2 regions of the Pseudoalteromonas sp. PB2-1 genome follow, and region 2 is predicted to be linked to the other one. Evidence: predicted binding sites of a transcription regulator. Region 2 holds the regulator's gene; the other holds the start of a gene.
The links. The regulator sigma-54, encoded in region 2, starts transcription at its own class of promoters, with help from an activator protein. The targets are predictions, from matches to a motif close to GTTGGCACGNNNNTNGNNT.

Region 1: L0Z67_RS04530 (CsbD family protein) is a predicted target of sigma-54. The motif match lies at 2,627-2,645, and genes of this name have one in related genera.

Annotation. Positions count from the first base shown of each region.
Region 1 covers NZ_CP090667.1:958,304-963,546, reverse strand. The annotation lists gene hrpB (ATP-dependent helicase HrpB) at 21-2,441, opposite strand; gene L0Z67_RS04530 (CsbD family protein) at 2,684-2,881, shown strand; gene L0Z67_RS04525 (lipase family protein) at 2,923-3,804, opposite strand; gene L0Z67_RS04520 (hypothetical protein) at 3,825-4,064, opposite strand; gene L0Z67_RS04515 (DUF6795 domain-containing protein) at 4,086-4,622, opposite strand; gene L0Z67_RS04510 (GGDEF domain-containing protein) at 4,789-5,243, opposite strand, start outside.
Region 2 covers NZ_CP090667.1:3,172,463-3,177,705, forward strand. The annotation lists gene lptC (LPS export ABC transporter periplasmic protein LptC) at 1-321, shown strand, start outside; gene lptA (lipopolysaccharide transport periplasmic protein LptA) at 311-832, shown strand; gene lptB (LPS export ABC transporter ATP-binding protein) at 829-1,554, shown strand; gene L0Z67_RS14795 (RNA polymerase factor sigma-54) at 1,663-3,162, shown strand; gene hpf (ribosome hibernation promoting factor) at 3,189-3,476, shown strand; gene ptsN (PTS IIA-like nitrogen regulatory protein PtsN) at 3,480-3,932, shown strand; gene rapZ (RNase adapter RapZ) at 3,933-4,778, shown strand; gene L0Z67_RS14815 (HPr family phosphocarrier protein) at 4,792-5,064, shown strand.

The DNA of each region.
Region 1 (5,243 bases), 1.4 Mb from region 2:
AACACATAGCGCGAGTTAGATTACATCTTGCTTTTTACTTTGTTAGTAGCCTGACTTAAAGCAGGGTTATCTGGCCAGAAATGTTTGGGGTAACGACCTTTCATCTCTTTCTGTACTTCTTTATAACTAGTTTGCCAGAAATTTTCTAAATCTTGAGTGAGTTGTAGTGGCCGCCTTGCTGGCGACAATAGCTCCATTAGTAGGGGTAACTTGCCCTGTGCAAGCAGGGGTGTGCTAGTCATGCCATAAACTTCTTGCATGCGTACACTCAGCTTTGCAGGTCCATCCAGCTGGTAAGTAATTCTCACATTTGAGCCACTGGGGACGGTTAAACGCAGCGGCAACAACTCATTAAGTAAACTCTGCTGGTGCCAATCAAAACAATTTTTTAAAGCTTCACTGTAATTAAGCTTTTTTAATTGCTCTACGTTTTTTATCTCATCAAGGAAAGGTGCAAGCCACTGATTATTAGTCGTCAATTCGTCACGACTAATAACTGGAAATGACTGCGGCAATAATTTGCTCGCTAAGCTCATTCTAATTAGTAATTGCTCACTTTCACTTTGCTCATTAAATAGTGAAAAACCTTTTTTATTGAACAAATTTAGCCATGCTTTAGTGCGCTCGGCTTTATCAAGAGGCTGTTTACTTGGCTGGCTTGCTACTGTAATCGCCCCTAGCTTTAGTTCTTCTTGATGAATAAAACGTCCAGATTTTTCATCGTATTCACAGCGAGTTTGCTCTGAAAATAAATGCCCTAACTGATCTTCAAGTTCATCTGGTAAAAATGCGACTGCCGCAAATATTCGACTTCCTTTGTGGCCGCCCATACTGGCAATAGCAAGATAGTCATCGTTATGCCAAAACTCATCACTTAAGTCGGCCCCCGCGCCATTGGCGAGCAAATAGCCGTTGCCACGCTTTTTCGCTAAGCGATCTGGGAATGCAAAAGCCACCAGCAAAGCAAGGTGCTGCATATTTAACTCGCGCACTGCCTTCAAATTTAAACGTGATAGCCAATAGTTTAATTGTTGCTTAAACAGTGGATGAGGCTTTGTATGCATGCTGTGAAGTGCAAGCTTAAGATCAGCCGGTATACTCACACGACTCTCAAGTAGCGCCACTAAGTATGCAGCGAGTTCATAAATTCTCGGCATACTTGCTTGAAGTTGCTTAGCCTTAATAAGCATATGTGATAAACGAATATCCGCCCCAAAACTAAGCATTTGGCTACCAAGTTTTGTTAGTTTTTCATTTTCATCAAGCGCTTCAAGCATTTTTAAAAGTGCTGTAGCGTGTTTAATTTGCTGTGGGCTTGGTGCATCAAGAAGATTTAGTTCAGTAATAGCTGCGCCCCACTGCTTAGTTTCAAGCAGTAGTTGGCTAATATCACTTGTTAGAATTTCTGGGGCGTCATGGCTGTTACGACGTTCAAACGTTTGTTTACTACCTAGGCGATATACCACACCAGCTTCTAAACGCCCTGCACGGCCCGCGCGTTGTACCGCAGAGGAACGAGAGATGCTTTGGGTTACAAGTTCAGTTACGCCAGTTTTTAAGTTGAAGCTGGCTGCACGGCGCTTACCGCTATCGACAACAATACGGATCCCTTCAATCGTTAAGCTGGTTTCGGCTACATTTGTTGTCAGCACGACTTTTCGCTTACCTTGTTGTGCAGGAGCTATGGCTGCTTGTTGCTCTCCTTTGCTTTGTTCACCAAATAAAGTAAACACTTCGCAATCATCAGCAAGATCGTTCAATGCCTGTTTTACACGTAGAATTTCTCGCTGACCGGGTAAAAACACCAAAGCACTACCAGTTTGCTCATTGAGTGCTTGCTTAATAACCGCAGGAATATCCTCTAACCATCGGCTTTCATCTTTAAGTGGAACATAAATTTCATCAATTGGGTAACTTCGCCCTTCAGATGATATTATTGGGCAATCAAAAAACTCACTGTACCGCTCACCGTCTAAGGTGGCCGACATGAGTAAGATTTTTAAATCGTCTCTAAGGGCCGCTTGCGTTTCAAGCGCAAAAGCGAGGGCTGTGTCTGCGGCAATCGAGCGCTCATGAAATTCATCAAAAATAAGTAAATCGACACCGCTTAACTCAGGGTCATTTTGTAGCATCCGTGTCAGCATCCCTTCTGTCACAATTTCCAGCTTGGTTGCATTACTAATTTTTGATTCACCCCTAATGCGCAAACCAACACTTTCGCCAACGGCCTCATTTTGTAAAGACGCCAAGTATTGAGCAATGTTACGTGCAGCCAAACGCCTGGGTTCAAGCATAACAATCCGCTTGAAGTGGCCTGCTTGCATCAGCGTTAATGGCAGCCATGTTGATTTACCTGCCCCTGGTGGCGCTTGCAGCAAAGCCATAGGGTTATTTTGTATCGTCGTTAACAATGATTGGTAAATATCTTGTATGGGCAGCACGTTTCTTTCTCTTACTTTATTTTTAGCTATTGTAACAAAAAACAGCCGACGACAATGACTCTCCCTTGCAAGAAAAAATTACAGGGTTCTATAAATAACTAAGAACAAATTGCAGTAAAAAATAAACGCCTTATAGATAAAAACAATTATTTACAACAATTTCAACAGGTTAAAAAATTTAACGGTATGGCATATCAATTGCTTTTATTAAAATGAATGTTTAACAAAGTAAGGAGATAATGATGAACAGCGATCGTTTAGAAGGCAATTGGAAAGAGTTAAAAGGTAAAGTGCAACGTAAATGGGGCGACCTTACCAATGATGATTTAGATAGAATCGAAGGTAGCCGTACAGAGCTTGTTGGTAAAATCCAGCAAAAATACGGCAAATCGAAAGAAGAAGCAGAGCGTGAAGTTAATGACTTTGAGAAAAGCCATTAATTTTGCAGCCTAACAAAAGCCGCCATCGGCGGCTTTTGTACTTATTTTGTTAGTGCTATTGCTTGGCCTGCAAGAGAAAACACATTTTTAAGCATTAACTTTAAAATATGCCTGATAGATGCATACGTAAATGAGATTGCTTTGAATGGATAGCCACAAAAAGCCAGCATGTAACCTAAAATTCCCTTCACATCACTTGTATAATTTTTAGAGAGATCGATGCTGTCGGTTAATGCTTTAGCAATTTGATCATAGACGGTAAGCGTATTCGTGTAGTGGTTTTGTATCGCATATAACTTACCTGTATCACGTAAATATGTGATTAATGCAGCGCCTATTTTTCTTGCCCATCTTGAAGTACGGCTGCACTCTAATCGCTTATCATAATCAAGCCTGACTTCTTCTTGAATCCGTTTTTCCATGCCCTTATTGATTGCAGCATAACTTTTAAAATTACTCGCAGTATGTAAGTAGCCTGGCGTCTGGTCTGTCATACTATGGGCTTTTGGAGTAATTGTTGCAGCACCATTTAAAATATATTCTTGCTCCGTATGCATAAATGGCCAGACTGGCACTAAAGGTACGGGGTCGGCGGCATGCACACAGCGATAAACATGGTTATTTGTTGCTGCTTCTGTCTGTATAGCAAAGCTATGATAACCAACTCGTGAAGCACCAAAAGTATAAAGCTTCACATTTGCACCAAAGTGATTTTTTAACCAATTCGCAGCCAAATTAGCCAAAGCACCGCCTAAGCTATGACCCACAACATGTATATTTAGCTTTTTGCTCGCTTTTTTACTAAAAAATTGTTCTAACTGCTTTCTAAATGAGTTAAAGGTGTGATTAAACCCCGCATGCACAGGCTGACTATTGCTACAGGTACTCAAACCACAATTAAGGTCAGTAATCACATCTCGCATTTTTGCCGTGCCGCGTAGTGCTAAGACATAATCAACTTCAAACAGTCCCTTTTGCCTTTTGCAATGCAACCAAAGCTGGTCGAATGAGTAAAAACGCGTTCAAGAATAGAGCCACTGACATCTTTTATAGGCTCTAATTCAAATGAAAAGCTATTCTCTAATAGCCGATAATAGTCTGTATACACTAAGGGTGCTTTTTCCAAAGTTTCATAGGCAAGTGCTGCAAAGTTTGCAGCAAAAGCTGGGGTTAGTGTTCCCATACTTATGTCCTTATAATTTAATTAATGGTCTTCGTCATCCGTTTCAATATCCGATATACCAAGATAAGAATCTACATCTATAACTTCAAAGTCTTCATCCCAACGCGCTATACTCGCAGCTCGAAATTTATAACCCGGAACTTGATTATTTTTAAAATGAAAAAAGACCTCCTCATCTGATAAGTCTGCTCTTAAACAGCTTAATTTTTTAGCGTATTCATGACGATATTTAATATTTGAAAGCTTGGATGTCCATAAAATATATTTAGTGCCCTCATAAATAAGCGTTATAATTTGAGATGTGAAAAGCTCTGCAAATGGCACTGCGGGTTGGTTAGAGCGAATATTGGCTTCAGGAAAAGAAAAGCCGCCTTTATCATCGGTATAGGCAAAACCTTCTACATATTTTCCGTCAGAGAAACAAAGTAGCCTTTCTATTTTTGCGTTAATTAAAGGTTTACCATTTTCACTAACTTGACCTTTAACTTCGGGGCATAGGTGTACCTTGTATGCACCAAAATAGTTACCCAACTTCTTAAATGATTCTAAGAGTGACATTAAAAATGAGCCTCAAAACAGGCTGTGAACTTAACGGGAAGAAGATGTTGATGATATTCCTTACCTTGACTCACTATTCACATGCCCTTGTAAATAATGAGCACATAATACACAACTTAGTGATAAAAAGTAGCATCAGTAAAAATAATTGAGCCGGCGAGGCTTATTAGGCTGGCTCGTGTTTGGCCAAATCAGGCTCAGCAACTGTTTGGTTTTTACCTTGAGATTTTGCTTTGTATAGTCGCTTATCAGCAATATTTAAGCATTGATCAATACTGTCCACTAGAGTTCGCTGATACAAACCAATACTTAAACTCACATTGAAGGAATGCTTACCACTTTTAAATGTATTATTTGCGAGTTGTGTGTGTATTTCATCAGCAACGTTTCGTGCGCGAAGTTCATGCCCTTTTGGGATTACAATTAAAAACTCTTCACCACCCCAACGCGAATTAATGTCTTCATCGGTACACACTTTCTTAAAGATATTGGCAATAAAGATAAGCACTTCGTCACCCACTTGGTGACCATAGGTGTCATTCACTTGTTTAAAGTTATCAACATCAATTAAAAGAAACACGGCGCCCTCTGCAAAGCAACGACTTTGCATACACTCTGTCG
Region 2 (5,243 bases):
TTTGAGCAACCTATTTTTACCATTTATGGAGATCAACAGGTTTGGCAGGTGAAAGCAAAAGAGGCTACCTTGTACGAAAACGATCAACTTATTTTTGAAGGTGACGTTGTTGCAAAAAATCTAACTCATAATGGCATGATTGAAGATATCAACGCAGAAAATATCAATGTTGATATTGAAAAAATGACCATGTACTCAAAACAACCTGTTACATTAACAGGCCCAAACTTAAAGATTACCGGTAAAGGTTTAAAAGCTGATTTAAAAGCCGAAATCGTCGAGTTAACTAACCATACACGAACCATATACTATGACCAATAAACTTAAAAAATTACTTCTAATCCCAAGCTTATTGATTGCGTTTTCAAGCGCTGCTGCAGACCAAGCGGGTACTCCTATCAGCATTAGCTCAGATCGCCAAGTAGGTCAGTTAAAAAATGGTGTCGGGATTTTTGAAGAAAATGTAGAAATAACCCATGGTAATCGTCGTATTACCGCAGATCGCCTAGAAGCACATGCTGGTGAGGTTGATGGTACTGTTTCACTTATCATTGCCACTGGTAAGCCAGCCTACTTTGAAGAAAAACAAGAAGATGGCACGGTTATGAGCGCCAGTGCAGACGAAGTACGTTACGATGTAGCAAAGCGTTTACTCACCTTAGTTGGCGATGCACAAGTGACACAAGCAGGGCAAAAAGTCAGTGCAAAAAGTATAACTTACGACATGGAACAACAACTCATTAGTGCTGAAAAAGACGAAAATTCAACGGATCGTGTGCATACAATCTTAGTGCCTGTTGATAATAAAAAAGATGATAAAGGCCAGCCATGAGTACATTAAAAGCAGAGCTGTTAGCAAAGAGCTATAAAGGCCGCCAAGTTGTCAAAAATGTGGGACTAGAAGTCGAAGCTGGCAGTATTGTTGGCCTACTAGGCCCTAATGGTGCAGGTAAAACCACCACCTTCTACATGATTGTAGGGCTAGTGCCAAGCGACAAAGGTAAAATTAGTATTGATGACAACGACATCACTTTATTACCCATGCACAATCGCGCTCGATTAGGTATTGGCTATTTACCCCAAGAATCATCCATTTTTAGAAAGTTGACGGTCTACCAAAACCTGATGGCGATTCTTGAAACACGTAAAGATCTTAAAAAACAGCAACGAGAAGAAACACTCAATAACCTGCTTGATGAATTTAGTATTCAGCACATTCGAGATAGCCAAGGTATGGCGCTATCAGGAGGCGAGCGTCGCCGTGTTGAAATCGCGCGAGCATTAGCCGCAGATCCAAAATTTATTCTGCTAGATGAGCCTTTTGCTGGTGTTGATCCAATTTCAGTGTTAGATATAAAGAAAATTATAGAGCATTTGAAAAACCGTGGTATCGGTGTACTAATAACTGACCATAATGTTCGAGAAACCCTTGATGTTTGTGAAAAAGCCTACATTGTTTCTCATGGGGAGCTAATTGCATCAGGCACGCCTGAACACGTATTAGCAGACCAAACCGTACGCGATGTTTATCTAGGCGAGCAATTCAGGTTGTAACCAATACACCACCGACTAGAGCATCTGCTAGACTTACAATAATGACAACATATTGATATTGACTCAAAGTAGTATCAATAAATGATTTAAAAGGATTGTTAGGGATACATGAGGCAATCATTACAGCTGCGCATGGGCCAGCAACTTACAATGACTCCACAACTGCAACAAGCCATTCGCTTATTGCAACTTAGTACATTGGATCTCCAGCAAGAAATACAAGAAGCGCTTGATAGTAATCCTCTACTTGAAGTGGAAGAAGCGGATTACAGTGAAGACGCAATCGGTAAAAACGAACAAAAATCTGACTCTGATGATTCACAAGTCACTGCTACGGCAGAAGAAGCACCAAGTGAGTACGAGCAAGAAAGCAGTGATGCACTCAATAAAGATACCGTTAGTGACGACCTAGCAATGGACGTCACGTGGGATGAGTACATGAGTGCAGCTCCTTCAACCTCTTCAGGGCCAATGCCAGAAGATGAGTCTATTTATCAAGGTGCGTCAACCGAAACTCTCCACGAATATCTGATGTGGCAACTACAGTTGACCCCATTTAGTCCAACTGATGAAGCAATTGCTGTTGCTATAGTCGAAGCTATTGATGACTCAGGTATTTTAACCGTCAGTTGTGAGGATATTGTTGAAAGCTTTAATCAAAACGATGATGAAGAAGAAGAAATAGAACTTGATGAAGTCGAAGCGGTCCTAAAAAGAATACAGCTATTTGATCCTGTCGGCATTGGTGCTCGCAGTTTACAAGAGTGCCTATGTATTCAACTTCGTCAATTCGATGCAGATACACCTTATTTGGCTGAAACTAAAATGGTTTTATCTGAGCACATCGAATTATTAGCAAGTCGCGACTATCGTACTTTGATGAAAAAGACTAAGCTTAAAGAAAACGAGCTAAAAGAAGTCATGACGCTTATCCATAGCTTGAACCCTAAGCCCGCGGATAGCATCGTACGTGAAGAGTCTGAATACGTCATACCCGACGTATCAGTAAAAAAAGTAAAAGGTCGTTGGGTCGTTGAGCTTAACCCTGACTGTATGCCAAAGATCAGAGTGAATAGCCAATATGCGGCTATGTCACGCTCTGTAAAATCAAGCAGCGACAGTCAGTTTATTCGCTCTCATCTGCAAGAAGCTAAGTGGTTTATTAAAAGCTTAGAGAGCCGGAATGATACTTTATTAAAAGTAACGAACTGTATTGTTCAACAACAACAGGCTTTCTTTGAACACGGCCCTGAGGCGATGAAACCGATGGTGCTAAATGATGTCGCTGAAATGGTCGAAATGCATGAATCGACGATTTCACGGGTTACAACGCAAAAATATATGCATACCCCAAGGGGTATTTTTGAGTTGAAATATTTCTTCTCAAGCCACGTCAGCACAGAAAATGGTGGCGAGTGTTCATCAACGGCAATACGCGCTTTAATCAAAAAGCTTATTGCCGCAGAAAACTCAGCGAAGCCATTGAGTGATAGTAAGATTGCAGATATATTGGCTGAGCAAGGAATTAAAGTAGCTAGACGTACAATTGCAAAATACCGAGAGTCTCTAGCAATACCGCCGTCTAATCAGCGTAAAAGCTTGATTTAGACGTTTTACATAGAAGGAAAATGCTTATGCAACTAAACCTAACTGGTCGTCATGTAGAAATCACAGATTCATTAAAAGACTATGTAAACACCAAGTTTGCGAAACTAGAAAGGCATTTTGATCATATTAATAATGTTCATGTCATTTTAGACGTAGAAAAATTAAGTCAAAAAGCAGAAGCAACTTTACATGTAAACGGAGGCGAACTGTTTGCCTCTACAGAGCATCAAGATATGTACGCGGCCATCGACTCGCTAATTGATAAGCTTGATCGCCAAGTAATTAAACACAAAGAGAAATTAGCTCGACACTAAATTATGAAACTTAGTTCACTTACTAGCCAGGACTGCAGCAAAGCTGCGGTCCTTTTTAATAGCAAAAAAAGAATTCTCGAATTTATCAGCGAACTCGCTCATGAGCAGCTTCCTCATCTATCGCAGCAAGATATTCTTAATGCTTTACTCAATCGAGAAAAATTGGGGAGCACAGGAATTGGTAGAGGTATTGCTATTCCGCATGGTCGTATGTCAGGTGCTGATAAACCGCATGCGTTTATTATAGTGAGCGAATCTCCAATTAACTTTGACGCAATTGACAACCGCCCTGTTGATATTTTTGTTGCACTCATCGTACCTGATGGAGACTGCCAACTTCATTTAAAGACCTTATCAACAATTGCTGATAGACTAAAAGACAAAGAATTTTGTAAACAGTTACGCAGCGCTAAAACCGATCAGGAACTGTTTCAAGTTATTGCATCAGAGGCATAAATGGAATTAATTATTATCAGTGGCCGTTCTGGCTCAGGTAAATCAGTCGCTTTACGAGTCCTTGAGGATCTTGGTTATTATTGCGTTGATAATATTCCTGTAAACCTATTACCTTCGCTAGTGCGCAGCGTCTCTGATAATTACGACAAAATAGCAGTCAGTATCGACGTACGTAACCTGCCAAAAGAGCAACAAGAATTTAATGATATTCTTGAATACTTGCCAGGTTTCGCCAATCCAACCTTATTTTACCTTGATAGTGATGATCAAACACTCATTAGACGTTTCTCTGAGACAAGACGTTTACATCCGCTTTCTTTAGATTCTTTACCACTCGATTTAGCAATTAAGCAAGAAAAAATACTGCTCGATGTACTAATTACCCGCGCCGACTTTATGATCGACACAACGGATTTAAGTGTACATCAGCTAGCAGAGTCAATTCGTGAGAAGATTCTCGGTAAAAAAGACAAAAAGCTTATTATTACCTTTATGTCATTTGGCTTTAAGCATGGTATCCCGAAAGAAGCTGACTATGTATTTGATGCACGCTTTTTACCAAACCCACACTGGGAGCCAGATCTTAAGCCACTTACGGGTCTCGACCAACCAGTTAAAGATTACCTTGCAAGCCATAGCATAGTGCAAAAATTTACTTGGCAGATTCAAACCTTTGTGCAAACGTGGTTACCACACCTTGAACGTAATAACCGCAGCTATTTAACGATCGCAATTGGCTGCACAGGTGGACAGCATCGCTCGGTTTACTTAGCACAGACGATTGGTGAAAGTTTCGCGAAAAGCCATGCGAATGTAAAAATTCGCCATCGTGAGCAAGACTTATAATAAGGGCTTTAACATGTATGCTGAAAATACGTTTTTAATTCAAAACAAACTTGGCTTACACGCTCGGGCAGCAACTGTACTTGCACAACTTGCACTTCAATTTGATGCTAAAATTATGTTATATCAAGATGACAAAGAAGCTGAAGGTGACAGTGTACTTGCTCTAATGTTATTAGAAAGCAGCCAAGGTAAAGAAGTACGCGTTGTATGCGAAGGCCCTGATGCAACTGCTGCACTTAATGCAATAGGTGAATTAATAGCACAACGCTTTCATGAGCAAGAATAGCATTTGCTAAGCACGAAAGATTTGCGTTAAACTTAACTTAGGTATTTAAATTCCTCTTAAATATCTTACTTTTAAGTCATTCGTTCATCTTATATAACAAATATTCTTAATATAATGGTTGCTTTAAACGATAACTCAGCAAATTTATTATTGTGCAACTATGCTGTATTTATTTAGCC